DNA from 2 places in the Streptomyces sp. NPDC058221 genome. Region 2 is predicted to be linked to the other one. Evidence: riboswitches for the same ligand, from Rfam matches in the RefSeq annotation. Region 2 holds a riboswitch; the other holds the start of a gene.
What was found. A riboswitch is a leader RNA that binds a small molecule or an ion and turns the genes downstream of it on or off. The one in region 2 is predicted to bind glycine.
Positions count from the first base shown of each region.

Region 1: it holds a riboswitch for glycine, as region 2 does, so the genes downstream of both, gcvT (glycine cleavage system aminomethyltransferase GcvT) here and gcvP (aminomethyl-transferring glycine dehydrogenase) in region 2, are expected to answer to the same signal.

Region 1 is NZ_JBHVWF010000085.1:24,525-31,917, reverse strand. Features, by position in the region: gene ACFVW8_RS24780 (enhanced serine sensitivity protein SseB) at 1-527, opposite strand, end outside; gene ACFVW8_RS24775 (AAA family ATPase) at 768-1,478, opposite strand; glycine riboswitch at 1,636-1,728, shown strand; gene gcvT (glycine cleavage system aminomethyltransferase GcvT) at 1,870-2,985, shown strand; gene gcvH (glycine cleavage system protein GcvH) at 3,087-3,464, shown strand; gene glyA (serine hydroxymethyltransferase) at 3,484-4,743, shown strand; gene ACFVW8_RS24755 (L-serine ammonia-lyase) at 4,897-6,279, shown strand; gene ACFVW8_RS24750 (LysR family transcriptional regulator) at 6,395-7,108, shown strand; partial or broken gene ACFVW8_RS24745 (alpha/beta hydrolase) at 7,120-7,393, opposite strand, start outside.
Region 2 is NZ_JBHVWF010000069.1:24,121-31,513, reverse strand. Features, by position in the region: gene ACFVW8_RS22005 (MerR family transcriptional regulator) at 1-573, shown strand, start outside; gene ACFVW8_RS22000 (DNA polymerase IV) at 666-2,126, shown strand; gene ACFVW8_RS21995 (PRC-barrel domain-containing protein) at 2,051-2,419, opposite strand; glycine riboswitch at 2,533-2,629, shown strand; gene gcvP (aminomethyl-transferring glycine dehydrogenase) at 2,824-5,709, shown strand; gene ACFVW8_RS21985 (DUF5999 family protein) at 5,810-6,016, opposite strand; gene ACFVW8_RS21980 (hypothetical protein) at 6,331-6,924, opposite strand.

The sequences.
Region 1 (7,393 bases), on a different contig from region 2:
ACGACCCCGCTCTCCTCGAACTCGCCGGCCGCGGCGGAGAGGAAGTCGACGGGCTCCTCCTTCCAGTCCGGCTCGTACAGCCGGACCCGGCCGCCGCTGGCGGGTCCGTCGAGCAGGGTGCGTCCGGTCCGGCAGAGCTCGGCGACGGCGGGCGGCGGGAGCGGCATGCCGACCGCGCCGCCCGGGTTCACCGCGATGCCGAGCTGCGGTGGCAGCCCGCGGGCGAATTCGCGGGCGGGCGCCACGGTGAAGGACATATGGGTGCCGACGCAGGTGAGGAACTGCTGCTCGGAGCTGAACACGGGGACGTACGGTGCGCCGTCGATCTCCAGTGTCGGCAGATCCAGGTCGGTCGCGTCCGGCCCGCCGCCGTTGGGCAGCGGCACCCAGAGGTGGCTGCGGCCGAGCACCTCCACCAGCCGGCCGCCCGCTTCCGGGCTGCCGAGCGAGACGCCCAGCACTTCTTCGAGCTCGTTGGCCGGCCATCCGCCCTGCGGATGGGTCCCGTCCGGTGCCGGAATATCCACTGCTTCCCTCTCTCGCCCCTGCCGTGCAGCTAGTGCTGCGCCAGCCAAGGTTCACCCCGTCGCGACGCCATGCACGCACTCTCGCCGCACCGGCCGAAAGCCCGAGTACGTCCAGTACGAGGGCTTCCGGCCGGCATGCCGAGAGCACGCACCCGACGCCGCTCCTTTACGCGCAAACCTTGGCTGACGCAGCACTAGAGGTTAGCGCCGCGCCCCGGGTGTCCAGGCATCGGAAGCGTGCTACCGGCTCCGCGTGCTGTCCGGTAACGCCTGTGCGTCCGCGAAGGTGATCCGGGCCAGCAGCGCCGCCGCCTCGCGGTCCAGCAGCACCGCCGAGACACAGCCGAGCGGCAGCATGCCCGTCTCGGTGTCCCGCAGCAGCCTGCGCACCGCCCTGCGGTGCCGGGCGAACGCGTATCCGGAGACGCCACGCCCCCGCTCGCGCTGGCCGGCCCGCGCGGTCTGCGGGGTGACGTCCAGCAGGACGAGGTGCAGGACGCGGCCGCGCCGCCGCGCGTCGCGCGACAGCCAGCCGCGCACCCAGGCCTGGGCGCCGCAGTCGTGGACGACGACGGAGACGCCGGAGCGCAGCACCTGCCACAGCCCCCAGTAGTGGGCGACGCGGACGAACGGGCGGTAGAGGGCGTACGGAACCGAGCGGGGCAGCAGACCGGCCCAGCGGTCCCTGGCGTCCTGGGAGTCGATGACACGTGCGGACGCGGACACGGTCCGTCCGATCAGGGTGGACTTGCCGCTGCCCGGCAGTCCGGAGACCACCACGACGTCGCCCGGCGCGAAGTGCAGGCTCCGCGGGCTGCGCCCGGCCCGTTCGCGCAGATCCCGTACGACGGGCCCGTGCGGGCCGTGCGTCTCCCGGGCCGGCGCACCCTGCTGTGCGGGCAGTGCGCCGTGCGCGACCCCCGCGGTCGCCGCATACCGCCGCAACGTCATCGCCATCCCCCTGTCGGCCGGCCCCACACCTGCCAAGAAGTGTAAAGAAAAGGTAATGCGGCACAAGCGTCCGACCCGCCGGATCCGGTGGGGTACCGGCGCCCCGCTGCCCGGCGATGCGTGCGATGATGACCCGGCCAACTGCATAAAGGCCGCTTGAATCCGCGCGGGAGAGTTCCGGTCCATGACCGGGCGCCGAAGGAGCAAGATCCTCCCTTGAATCTCTCAGGCCCCGTACCGCGTGGATGAGGCAGATCTGAAAAGCGAGTCGCCCTGCGGCTCCACCCAAGGTGCAAGCCGGACCCCTGCGGGGTCTCTCGGCGAACCTCTCAGGTTCCGATGACAGATGGGGAGGGATCGTCCTCGTCGTCATGCCCTGGGAGCCTTATCCATGAGCACCGCCCCCCGCCTCACAGCCCTCGATGCCCTGCACCGTTCGCTGGGCGCGACCATGACCGACTTCGCCGGCTGGGACATGCCGCTGCGGTACGCCAGTGAGCGCGACGAGCACAACGCCGTCCGCACGAAGGCCGGCCTCTTCGACCTCTCCCACATGGGCGAGATCACCGTCACCGGTCCGGCGGCCGTGGCGCTGCTGAACTTCGCGCTGGTCGGCAACATCGGCACCGTCTCCGTGGGCCGGGCCCGCTACACGATGATCTGCGCCGAGGACGGCGGCATCCTGGACGACCTGATCGTGTACCGGCTGGGAGAGACCGAGTACATGGTGGTGGCCAACGCGGGCAACGCCCAGACCGTGCTGGACGCGCTGACCGCCCGCGCCGAGGGCTTCGACGCCGAGGTGCGCGACGACCGCGACGCGTACGCGCTGCTGGCCGTCCAGGGCCCCGAGTCCCCCGCGATCCTGGCCGCCGTCACCGACGCCGACCTGGACGGTCTGAAGTACTACGCCGGACTGCCCGGCACGGTCGCCGGCGTCCCCGCACTGATCGCCCGTACCGGCTACACCGGCGAGGACGGCTTCGAGCTGTTCGTCGCACCCGAGCACGCCGAGCGGCTGTGGCGGGCCCTCACCGAGGCCGGCACCTCCCGCGGGCTGATCCCGTGCGGGCTGTCCTGCCGCGACACGCTGCGCCTGGAGGCGGGCATGCCGCTGTACGGGCACGAGCTGACGACCACGCTGACCCCGTTCGACGCCGGTCTCGGCCGGGTCGTGAAGTTCGAGAAGGAGGGCGACTTCGTCGGCCGCAAGGCCCTGGAGGCCGCCGCCGAGCGCGCCGAGACCGCCCCGCCCCGCAAGCTCGTCGGCCTGGTCGCCGAGGGCCGCCGGGTGCCGCGGGCGGGCTTCCCGGTCACCGCGGGCGGCCAGGTCATCGGCGAGGTCACCTCGGGCGCCCCGTCGCCCACGCTCGGCAAGCCGATCGCCATGGCGTACGTCGACGCCGCGCACGCCACGCCCGGCACCGAGGGCGTCGCGGTGGACATCCGGGGCAGCCACGAGCCGTACGAGGTCGTGGCGCTGCCGTTCTACAAGCGCCGGAAGTAACCCGCGGGCGGCCGAGGGCCCCGCGTACGTGACGCAGTCCTGTCTCACACCGTAAGACCATCGTTCATCAGCACTCCCCCGCGTACAGGAGAATTCAGGTCATGAGCAACCCCCAGCAGCTGCGGTACAGCAAGGAGCACGAGTGGCTGTCGGCCGTCGAGGACGGCGTGGCCACGATCGGCATCACGGAGTACGCGGCCAACGCGCTCGGTGACGTCGTCTACGCCCAGCTCCCCGAGGTCGGTGACACGGTGACCGCGGGCGAGACCTGCGGTGAGCTGGAGTCGACCAAGTCGGTGAGCGACCTGTACTCGCCGGTGACCGGCGAGATCACGGCCGCGAACCAGGACGTCGTGGACGACCCCTCGCTGGTGAACTCCGCACCGTTCGAAGGCGGCTGGCTGTTCAAGGTACGTGTCGCCGAGGAGCCGAAGGATCTGCTCTCCGCCGACGAGTACACCGAGTTCTCCGGCAACTGAGACCCCAAGGGACCACCTGATGTCGCTTCTCAACTCCTCCCTCCACGAGCTGGACCCGGACGTCGCCGCCGCTGTCGACGCCGAGCTCCACCGCCAGCAGTCCACCCTCGAAATGATCGCCTCGGAGAACTTCGCTCCGGTCGCGGTCATGGAGGCCCAGGGCTCCGTCCTGACCAACAAGTACGCCGAGGGCTACCCCGGCCGCCGCTACTACGGCGGCTGCGAGCACGTCGATGTGATCGAGCAGATCGCCATCGACCGCATCAAGGCGCTCTTCGGTGCCGAGGCCGCGAACGTGCAGCCGCACTCCGGTGCGCAGGCCAACGCCGCCGCGATGTTCGCGCTGCTGAAGCCGGGCGACACGATCATGGGCCTGAACCTGGCGCACGGCGGTCACCTGACCCACGGCATGAAGATCAACTTCTCCGGCAAGCTGTACAACGTGGTCCCGTACCACGTCGACGAGACCGGCGTCGTGGACATGGCCGAGGTCGAGCGCCTCGCCAAGGAGTCCAAGCCGAAGCTGATCGTCGCCGGCTGGTCCGCCTACCCCCGTCAGCTGGACTTCGCCGCCTTCCGCCGGATCGCGGACGAGGTCGGCGCGTACCTGATGGTCGACATGGCGCACTTCGCCGGTCTGGTCGCCGCGGGTCTGCACCCGAGCCCGGTGCCGCACGCCCACGTCGTGACGACGACCACGCACAAGACCCTCGGCGGTCCGCGCGGTGGCGTCATCCTGTCGACCCAGGAGCTCGCCAAGAAGATCAACTCTGCGGTCTTCCCCGGTCAGCAGGGCGGTCCGCTGGAGCACGTGATCGCGGCCAAGGCGGTCTCCTTCAAGGTCGCGGCGACCGAGGAGTTCAAGGAGCGCCAGCAGCGCACCCTGGACGGCGCCCGCATCCTCGCGGAGCGTCTGGTGCAGCCGGACGTCACCGAGGTCGGGGTCTCCGTCCTGTCCGGCGGCACGGACGTGCACCTGGTCCTGGTGGACCTGCGCAACTCCGAGCTGGACGGCCAGCAGGCCGAGGACCGGCTCCACGAGCTGGGCATCACGGTCAACCGGAACGCCATCCCGAACGACCCGCGGCCGCCGATGGTCACCTCGGGTCTGCGGATCGGCACGCCGGCCCTGGCCACCCGCGGTTTCCGGACCGAGGACTTCACCGAGGTCGCGGAGATCATCGCCTCCGCCCTCAAGCCCGTCTACGACGCGGACGACCTGAAGGCCCGCGTCGTCGCGCTCGCCGAGAAGTTCCCGCTGTACCCCGGTATCAAGTAGTCCGACCGGCGGTTTTGCACGTTCGGGAGGGGCACCGCGCACACTGAACAGTGGGCGCGGTGCCCCATCCCTTGTCCCCGCTCTTCGGGCCCACCCGGCCCGTACCGCACCACCCGGCAGACAACGGCGTCTACCAACCCTTAGGAGTCACCCGTGGCCATCTCGGTCTTCGACCTGTTCTCGATCGGTATCGGCCCGTCCAGCTCCCATACGGTCGGCCCGATGCGCGCGGCCCGTATGTTCGCTCGCCGGCTGAAGAACGAGGGCCTGCTCGCCCACACCGCCTCGATACGCGCCGAGCTGTTCGGCTCGCTCGGCGCCACCGGCCACGGCCACGGCACCCCCAAGGCCGTCCTGCTCGGTCTGGAGGGCGAGTCCCCGCGCACCGTCGACGTCGAAACGGCCGACGACCGCGTCGCCGCGATCCGTTCCACCGGCCGGCTCAACCTCCTGGGCATGCACGAGATCGACTTCGACGCCGACAAGCAGCTGGTCCTGCACCGCCGCAAGAGGCTGCCGTACCACGCCAACGGCATGACCGTCTTCGCGTACGACCGCGACGGCGCCCCGCTCCTGGAGAAGACGTACTACTCGGTCGGCGGCGGTTTCGTCGTCGACGAGGACGCGGTGGGCGAGGACCGGATCGTCCTCGACGACACCGTGCTGAAGCACCCCTTCCGCACCGGCGACGAGCTGCTGCGGCTCGCCCAGGACAGCGGTCTGTCGATCTCCTCCCTGATGCTGGAGAACGAGCGTGCCTGGCGCACCGAGGACGAGATCCGCTCCGGCCTGCTGGACATCTGGCGCGCCATGCAGGCGTGTGTGTCCCGCGGCATGTCCCGCGAGGGCATCCTGCCCGGCGGCCTCAAGGTCCGCCGCCGCGCCGCGAACACCGCCCGCCAGCTGCGCGCCGAGGGCGACCCGCAGACCCACGCCATGGAGTGGATCACCCTCTACGCGATGGCGGTCAACGAGGAGAACGCCGCGGGCGGCCGCGTCGTCACCGCCCCGACCAACGGTGCCGCGGGCATCATTCCGGCGGTCCTGCACTACTACATGAACTTCGCGGCAGGCGGTGCCACCGAGGCGGAGAAGGACGACAGCATCGTGCGCTTCCTGCTGGCCGCCGGAGCCATCGGGATGCTCTTCAAGGAGAACGCCTCCATCTCCGGCGCCGAGGTCGGCTGCCAGGGCGAGGTCGGCTCCGCCTGCTCGATGGCCGCGGGCGCGCTCGCCGAGGTGCTGGGCGGCACGCCCGAGCAGGTCGAGAACGCCGCCGAGATCGGTATGGAGCACAACCTCGGCCTGACCTGCGACCCGGTCGGCGGCCTCGTGCAGATCCCGTGCATCGAGCGCAACGGCATGGCGGCGGTCAAGGCCGTCACCGCGGCCAAGATGGCGCTGCGCGGCGACGGCAGCCACAAGGTCTCCCTGGACAAGGTCATCAAGACCATGAAGGAGACGGGCGCCGACATGAGCGTCAAGTACAAGGAGACGGCCCGGGGCGGGCTCGCGGTGAACATCATCGAGTGCTGAGGCCGCAGGGCCTGACCGGCGTTCCGGAACCTGGGCACGCATACCGATCTGATGAAATGACCCGACGGGGCCATGGGATGCGGACGGGAAGCCCTGGTGGTTCTTTGGGGGGCTGGTGGAGCGGTATGAGATCGAGACGTTTCTGGCGTTGGCCGAGGAGCTGCACTTCGCGCGGACGGCGCAGCGTCTGCACATATCGCCCGGCCGGGTCAGCCAGACGGTCAAGGCGCTGGAGCGCCGCATCGGCGCGGCGCTGTTCGAGCGGACCAGCCGTCATGTGGCCCTCACCCCGGCCGGCCGGCAGCTGCGGGACGGCCTGCTGCCCGCGTACCAGCAGATCCAGCAGGTCGTCGCCGACGTGACGGCGGCCTGCGCGGATATCAGTGGTGTGCTGCGCGCCGGCTTCACCGCCCCGTGGTCGGGCAAGCTCCTCGCGCAGGCCGCGGAGACCTTCTCGTCCCGTTATCCGCACTGCTCGGTCGAGCTCCTGGGCGCGACGTACCACAACGCCATCACGGCGCTGCGCCGCAAGGACGTCTACCTGGTGATCGCCGAGCCGCCCGTGGAGGAGTGCGACGTCGTCGTGGGGCCGGTGCTGTTCTCCGAGCGCCGTGCCCTCGTGGTGCCCGCCGCCCACCCCCTGGCAGCGCGGGAATCGGCGTCGCTGGAGGATCTCGCCGTGCTGCCGCTGGTCACGGCGGCCGATGTGTCCCGGGCATGGCGCGAGGCGTACTTCCCGTGCCGTACCCCCGCGGACGCGCCGATCCAGCACGGGGCGATGGCGACGGCGTCGAGGTCCAGCCACTCGGACCAGGCCATGACGGCATAGCGGTTGGGCCACTGCGGGATCCCGCCGCGCTCCGGGTTCAGGTAGAAGTCGATGTCGAACGGCATGGCCGCGTCCGGGTCGCTTCCGCTGACCACCGGCACGTAGCTGACCTCACCGGTCTCCTCGTACCACCGCCGGGCCGCGGCGGCAGCCGCCTTCCTCGCCTCGATGCCCTCCGGCCCGCCGTAGTTCTCCTCGCAGATACGGCGGTCGTGCAGCCACGGCGCCACCAGCGCCAGCGACCCCACCCGTGCGTCCTCGGCAGCACAGGCGCTCGCGTACATC
Region 2 (7,393 bases):
CAGCAGGGGAGTACAGCCGACCACACCATCAGGCAACCGGCTGCGCCGGCTGCGGTGGCGGGGGACGGCGTGGCATCGGCCAAGGACATCGGCTATCGCGGGCCGACGGCATGCGCGGCGGCGGGGATCACCTATCGACAGCTCGACTACTGGGCCCGCACGGGCCTGGTCGAGCCGAGCGTCCGTCCGGCCTACGGATCGGGCACACAACGGCTCTACAGCTTCCGGGACGTCGTCCTGCTGAAGATCGTGAAGCGTTTCCTCGACACGGGGGTGGCGCTCCAGAACATCCGCACCACTGTCCAGCACCTGCGGGCCCGCGGATTCCAGGACCTCGAGCGCATGACGCTGATGAGCGACGGGGCGACCGTCTACGAGTGCTCCTCGCCCGCAGAGGTCGTGGATCTGCTCCAAGGAGGCCAGGGCGTCTTCGGTATCGCCGTGGGCGTGGTCTGGCGGGACGTGGACGCCGCGCTGTCGCAGCTGCACGGGGAGAGGGTGGACACGGGCGAGACGCTGATCGGGAACAATCCCGCAGATGAGCTGGCCCGTCGGCGCAACCGGGCCGGCTGACCGGCGGGAGCCCGTCCGGGCCCGGGGAAACCCGGGCCGGCGGGCGGTTGCTGCCCGGCGATTGTCAGTGCCGTAGGGCAGCATCTGTTGATGTGAGATCCGCGCCGACCATTCTGCATCTGGACATGGATGCCTTCTACGCCTCTGCGGAGCAGGCGGCGAAACCGAGTCTGCGCGGAAAGCCGGTCGTGGTGGGCGGGCTGGGGCCTCGTGGGGTCGTCGCCACCGCCTCGTACGAGGCCCGGCGTTTCGGGGTTCACTCGGCCATGCCGATGGCGCAGGCCAGACGGCTGGCGCCGAACGCCGCCTACCTCGTGCCGCGCTTCGCGCTCTACCGGACCGTGAGCGACCAGGTCATGGAGCTGCTGGGCCGGCTGTCACCGCTGGTGGAGCCGCTCAGCCTGGACGAGGCCTTCGTGGACCTGGAGGCCGGTGGCACGGCGGACGACACGGCCTCGGCGCTGGTCATCGGTGAGCAGCTGCGCGAGGCGATCGAGGCGGTCACCGGGCTCAGCGGCTCCGTGGGCCTCGCGGGCTCCAAGATGCTGGCCAAGATCGCCTCCGAGGAGGCGAAGCCCGACGGGATCCTGCTGATAGAACCGGGCACCGAGCGGGAACTGCTCGCACCCATGCCGGTACGTACGCTGCCCGGCGTCGGACCGGCCACCGCGGACCACCTGCGCCGCGCCGGGATGACCACGGTGAACGATCTGGCCGAGGCGGGCGAGGCGGAGCTCGTACGGCTGCTGGGCAAGGCGCACGGCGGCGCGCTGCACCGGATGGCGTCCGGTCAGGACGACCGGCCCGTCGTCTCCGAGCGCGACGCGAAGTCCGTCTCGGTCGAGGACACCTTCGACACGGACCTGCACGACCGTGTCCGGGTCAGGAGCGAGGTGGAGCGGCTCGCCGACCGGTGTGTCCAGCGGCTGCGGGCGGCGTCGCGCTCCGGCCGGACCGTGGTGCTGAAGGTGCGGCGGTACGACTTCTCGACGCTGACCCGGTCCGAGACGCTGCGAGGACCCACCGACGATCCCACAGTGGTCAGGGAGGCGGCGGCGCGGCTCCTGGAGTCGGTGGACACCACCGGGGGAGTGCGGCTGCTGGGCGTGGGGGTCACCGGCCTGGCCGACTTCACCCAGGAGGACCTGTTCGCGCAGGCGGCCGACGAGCGGACGGCTGCCGAGCTCGCCCTGAACGCGGAGCCGGCAGCGGACGCCGGTACGGAGGAGGAGCAGGCGCGGCACGAGGAGCCGGAACAGGAGAGCGCCGAGCAGCTCGCCGCCCGGCGCTGGCCGGCCGGGCACGACGTGCGGCACGGCGCCTACGGGCACGGCTGGGTGCAGGGCAGCGGGGTCGGCCGGGTGACGGTGCGCTTCGAGGAGCCGGAATCGGCGCCCGGCCGGGTGCGTACGTTCCGAATCGATGATCCGGAACTCCAGCCGGCCGATCCGCTCCCCCTCGTGCGGGACCCGGCCGACTACTCGTCCTGGCCGGCCAGCCTGCCGAAGTCCCGGTCCGGGCCGGTCTCCTCGGGCGGGGAGTCCAGACCGTAGTGCCGGTAGAGCTGGAGCTCCTGTTCCGGCGAGAGATGCCGGCCGACCCCGAAGTCGGGTGCGTCCTTGATCAGCGAACGGTCGAAGGGGATGCGCAGGGCGTCCCCGACGAATTCGCTGGGTTCGAGAGGGACGAAGGCGTCCCGGCTGAACAGTCCGGTGCGTACGGCCGCCCACTCCGGCACGCCGGTCGCGTCGTCGAGGTACACCTCGTCCACGGTTCCGATCTTGGTGCCCTCGCGGTCGAACGCCTTGCGGCCGATCAGGCTGCGCGGATCGATGTCGGTCTGCACGGTCCCTCCCACGGGTCGCGACTACTCCACAGGAACCACAGAAGTGCAGATCCGTGGCGTCGGCCACTCGAGAATTGGGCCAGGAACCCCGCTGGTAGGCTGGGAGCGGCTGCTTACCCCGTGCGGGAGAGTCCTCCGGATCAGTTCCGGAGGCGCCGAAGGAGCAAATCCTCCCCGGAATCTCTCAGGCCCCCGTACCGCACGGACGAGGTCACTCTGGAAAGCAGGGCGGGTTCCACACGGCCGCGTGCCGTGGCGGGTCCTTCCCTCACCGACGGTGAAAACCGGTGCGTGCAGTGGGCACCGGTGAAGCTCTCAGGTTGAGATGACAGAGGGGGAGGCCGTTCGGGCACCCCGCGCCGTGGTGCCCCTCGCAGGTCGTGACAGACCAGGAGGCCTCCACCATGACCCCCCGTCGCACTTCGCTCTCCCAGCTCGAACAGGGAATCCCGTTCGAGCAGCGTCATATCGGTCCCGACGCCGCGGCGCAGGCGAAGATGCTCGCCCAGGTCGGTTACGGCTCGCTCGACGAGCTCACCGCAGCCGCCGTCCCCGATGTCATCCGCAGCGCCGAGGCGCTCCAGCTGCCGACGGCCCGTACCGAGGCCGAGGTGCTCGCCGAACTGCGTGCGCTCGCCGACCGCAACCAGGTACTGGCTCCGATGATCGGGCTCGGCTACTACGGCACGTTCACTCCGCCGGTGATCCTGCGCAACGTGATGGAGAACCCCGCCTGGTACACGGCCTACACGCCGTACCAGCCGGAGATCTCCCAGGGCCGCCTCGAAGCCCTCCTGAACTTCCAGACGATGGTCGCCGACCTGACCGGGCTGCCCACCTCGGGCGCCTCGCTGCTCGACGAGGGCACCGCCGCCGCCGAGGCCATGGCGCTGGCGCGACGTGTCGGCAAGGTGAAGAACGGTGTCTTCCTGGTCGACGCCGATGCTCTCCCGCAGACCGTCGGCGTGATCCGTACCCGCGCCGAACCGACCGGTGTCGAGGTCGTCGTCGCCGACCTCACCGACGGCATCCCGGCCGAGCTCGCGGAGCGCGGCGTCTTCGGCGTTCTCCTGCAGTACCCGGGCGCCTCCGGAGCCGTACGCGACATCAGGCCCGTCATCGAGCAGGCCCACGGACTCGGCGCGATCGTCACCGTGGCAGCCGATCTGCTGGCCCTCACCCTGCTCACCTCGCCCGGCGAGCTGGGCGCGGACATCGCGGTGGGCACCACGCAGCGCTTCGGTGTGCCGATGGGCTTCGGCGGCCCGCACGCCGGCTTCATGGCCGTACGCGAGAAGTTCGCCCGCAGCCTGCCGGGCCGCCTCGTCGGCGTCTCCGTGGACGCGGACGGCAACAAGGCCTACCGGCTGGCCCTCCAGACCCGCGAGCAGCACATCCGCCGCGAGAAGGCCACCAGCAACATCTGCACCGCCCAGGTGCTGCTCGCCGTGATGGCCGGCATGTACGCCGTCTACCACGGCCCGGACGGGCTGCGGACGATCGCCCGCCGGACCCACCGTTACGCCGCGATCCTGGCCGAGGGCCTGCGCGCCGCCGGCGTGGACGTGGTGACCGGATCCCACTTCGACACGCTCACCGTCCGGGTCCCCGGCAAGGCGGCCCAGGTCGTCGCCGATGCCCGCGAACGGGGTGTGAACCTGCGGCTCGTCGACGCCGATCACGTCTCGCTCGCCTGCGACGAGACCACCACCCGTACCGAGATCGCGGCCGTCTGGGCGGCGTTCGGCGCCACGGGTGACATCGAGGCGCTGGACGGGACGGCCGCCGACGCGCTGCCCGAGCAGCTGCTGCGCACCGACGCCGTGCTGACCCACCCGGTCTTCCACCAGCACCGTTCCGAGACCGCGATGCTGCGCTACCTGCGCAAGCTCGCCGACCGCGACTACGCGCTGGACCGTGGCATGATCCCGCTCGGCTCCTGCACCATGAAGCTGAACGCGACCGCCGAGATGGAGTCGATCACCTGGCCCGAGTTCGGCGCGCTGCATCCCTTCGCACCGGCCGAGCAGGCGCAGGGCTTCCTGACGCTCATCCGTGAGCTGGAGGAGCGTCTTGCCGAGGTCACCGGTTACGACGCGGTGTCCATCCAGCCGAACGCCGGCTCGCAGGGCGAGTTCGCGGGGCTGCTGGCCGTCCGGGCGTACCACCGTGCCAATGGCGACGAGGGGCGGACCGTCTGTCTGATCCCTTCCTCCGCACACGGGACCAACGCGGCGAGTGCCGTGATGGCCGGTATGAAGGTCGTCGTGGTGAAGACCGCGGACGACGGCGAGGTCGACATCCAGGACCTCCGTGCCAAGATCGAGCAGCACCGCGATGAGCTCGCCGTGCTGATGATCACCTACCCGTCGACGCACGGTGTCTTCGAGGAGCACGTCGCCGACATCTGCGCCGAGGTGCACGACGCCGGCGGTCAGGTCTACGTCGACGGCGCCAACCTCAACGCGCTGGTCGGCCTGGCCAAGCCGGGTCACTTCGGCGGCGACGTCTCCCACCTGAACCTGCACAAGACCTTCTGCATCCCGCACGGCGGCGGCGGCCCGGGCGTCGGCCCGGTCGGTGTGCGCGCGCACCTGGCGCCGTACCTCCCGAACCACCCGCTGCAGCCCGCCGCCGGTCCGGAGACCGGGGTCGGCCCGATCTCGGCCGCTCCGTGGGGCTCGGCGGGCATCCTGCCGATCTCCTGGGCGTACGTACGCCTGATGGGCGGGGAAGGCCTGAAGCGTGCGACCCAGGTCGCCGTACTCGCGGCGAACTACATCGCCAAGCGGCTTGAGCCGCACTACCCGATCCTGTACAACGGCCCGGCCGGTCTGGTCGCGCACGAGTGCATCGTGGATCTGCGGCCCATCTCCAAGGCGACCGGTGTCAGCATCGACGATGTGGCCAAGCGGCTCATCGACTACGGCTTCCACTCGCCGACCATGTCGTTCCCGGTCGCGGGCACGCTCATGATCGAGCCGACCGAGAGCGAGGACCTCGCCGAGCTGGACCGTTTCTGCGACACGATGATCGCCATTCGGGCCGAGATCGAGAAGGTGGCGTCCGGCGAGTGGAGCGCGGACGACAACCCGCTGGGCAACGCGCCGCACACGGCGGCCGCGCTGGGCGGCGACTGGGCGCATGGCTACAGCCGCGAGGTGGCGGTCTTCCCGGCCGGTGTCTCGGCCGCCGACAAGTACTGGCCGCCGGTGCGCCGGATCGACGGTGCGTTCGGTGACCGCAACCTCGTCTGCTCCTGCCCGCCGCTGGACGAGTACGACAACTGACGGCAGCGGCGTCCAGTACGGGCGCCACCGTCCGACGCGGAACTGCGTCGGGGCCGGTGCGGAGATCTCTCCGGGCCGGCCCCTGTCCGTACTGCCGCGGTCAGGCGGCCTTCATCACCCGGCCTGTTCCCAGCGGCCGGTGCGGCGCGATGATCTGCCCGTCCGGGAGCAGCTCGCCGGTGTCCTCGAAGAGCAGGACGCCGTTGCACAGCAGGCTCCAGCCCTGTTCCGGATGGTGTGCCACCGGGCGGGCTGCCTCCCTGTCGGCTGAGTCGGCGTTCGGGCAGGGTGGCTGGTGCTGACACATGGCTGGGTTCTTTCGCTGCGTTGAGTTGAGTGTCCTGCGGCTTGACGAAGTGTTCATGGCCGCCCCCCGTATCGATCGGTCCGGTCCCAGTGTTGCCCCACGGGCGTCAATCCGCAGGGATTTCGCGGCAGCGCTTCTTCTCCTCTCATGACGCATCACCCGGCCGGACGGTTCAACGTAACTGCCCTGTCACTTCGGGTGGTTCGGGGTGGCCGAATGGGGCTAGTCCGGATGGGTGGGGAGGCGCCCCCGCGCACTGTGCCCCGCCACCGATTCCGGTGGCGGGGCACAGTGAAGTGGGGGGCGGCCGGGGCTCAGGCCGGGGAGCCGAGCAGGGGGCCGGGGCCGGGCGTGATGCGGGTGGTGATCACGGGAAGCAGATCGGAGACCCGGTGCGGCCGGTGTGCCGCGATGCCCGGTGGGGCGGGAGCCAGCGGTACCAGCAGATCGGCCGGGGCGGGGGACCCGACGGACGCGTCGGCCTCGGTGTCCTCGTGGAGCCACAGCGCCAGCATGTACAGCTCGGGAATGGACAGCAGCCTGGGCTGGTACTGCGTGCTCGCCGCCTCCGCCTGGCGCAGAGCGAGTTCGGTCGAGGCGATGTAGGGACCCTCGAAGAAGTGGGAGAAGGTCCAGCCGTCGGGGGTGAGCATGGTGTCCGCCGCGGCGATTGCCCGGTCCGCGCCGCGGATCTGGAAGCGCCAGGCGGCGAGCCGGGTGGTGGGCGTGAGCCCGCCCGGTCCGATGCGGTCCAGTACATGGACGGGAAGCGGGTGTTCGGGGCTCAGAGGTCCCTGGACGGACCGCAGGGCGGGGGTACGGGCCTCGCGGACCGCGGTGGGTGAGCCGAGCGCCGCGAGTACGCTTCGCAGCGCGGGCGCGGGAGCCGGAGGAACATGCAGCGGCATAGTGGGTCGCCTCTCACTTCGGAGACACGGTGGAGCGTGGGCGGGTGCAGACGGCGCTGTCGGCGTGCGGGGCCAGAGGAGGCCGGTGACTGAGCCGGTGCGTCAACTCTCTGCCTCGTCCGCGGAGTTTATACGACACGTGTTCACGCGGTGATTCCACTAGCTGCCACGACTATTGCCGGCAAGACGGTATCCGGACTTAATTATGCGGAGATTATGCTGATTCGGTGCGAGCGGCGCAGCCACCGCCTCGGGTTTTTCCTGTGACGCGGTAGGCTGAAACGCATCGGTGCTTTCCCTGCGCGCCGACGACGGAAACCGTCACTGCGTCATGCCGAGTGAATGTGCCACGGGGCTGTGGCCCTCAGATTAGCTGGTGCTCGCCGTCCGCGGGGCGTTATGGATCACCCCGTCTGGGCATTATCGATCGTGATGCGAGCGGCCTGGGCCGCGGGCTGCCCACTCGAGG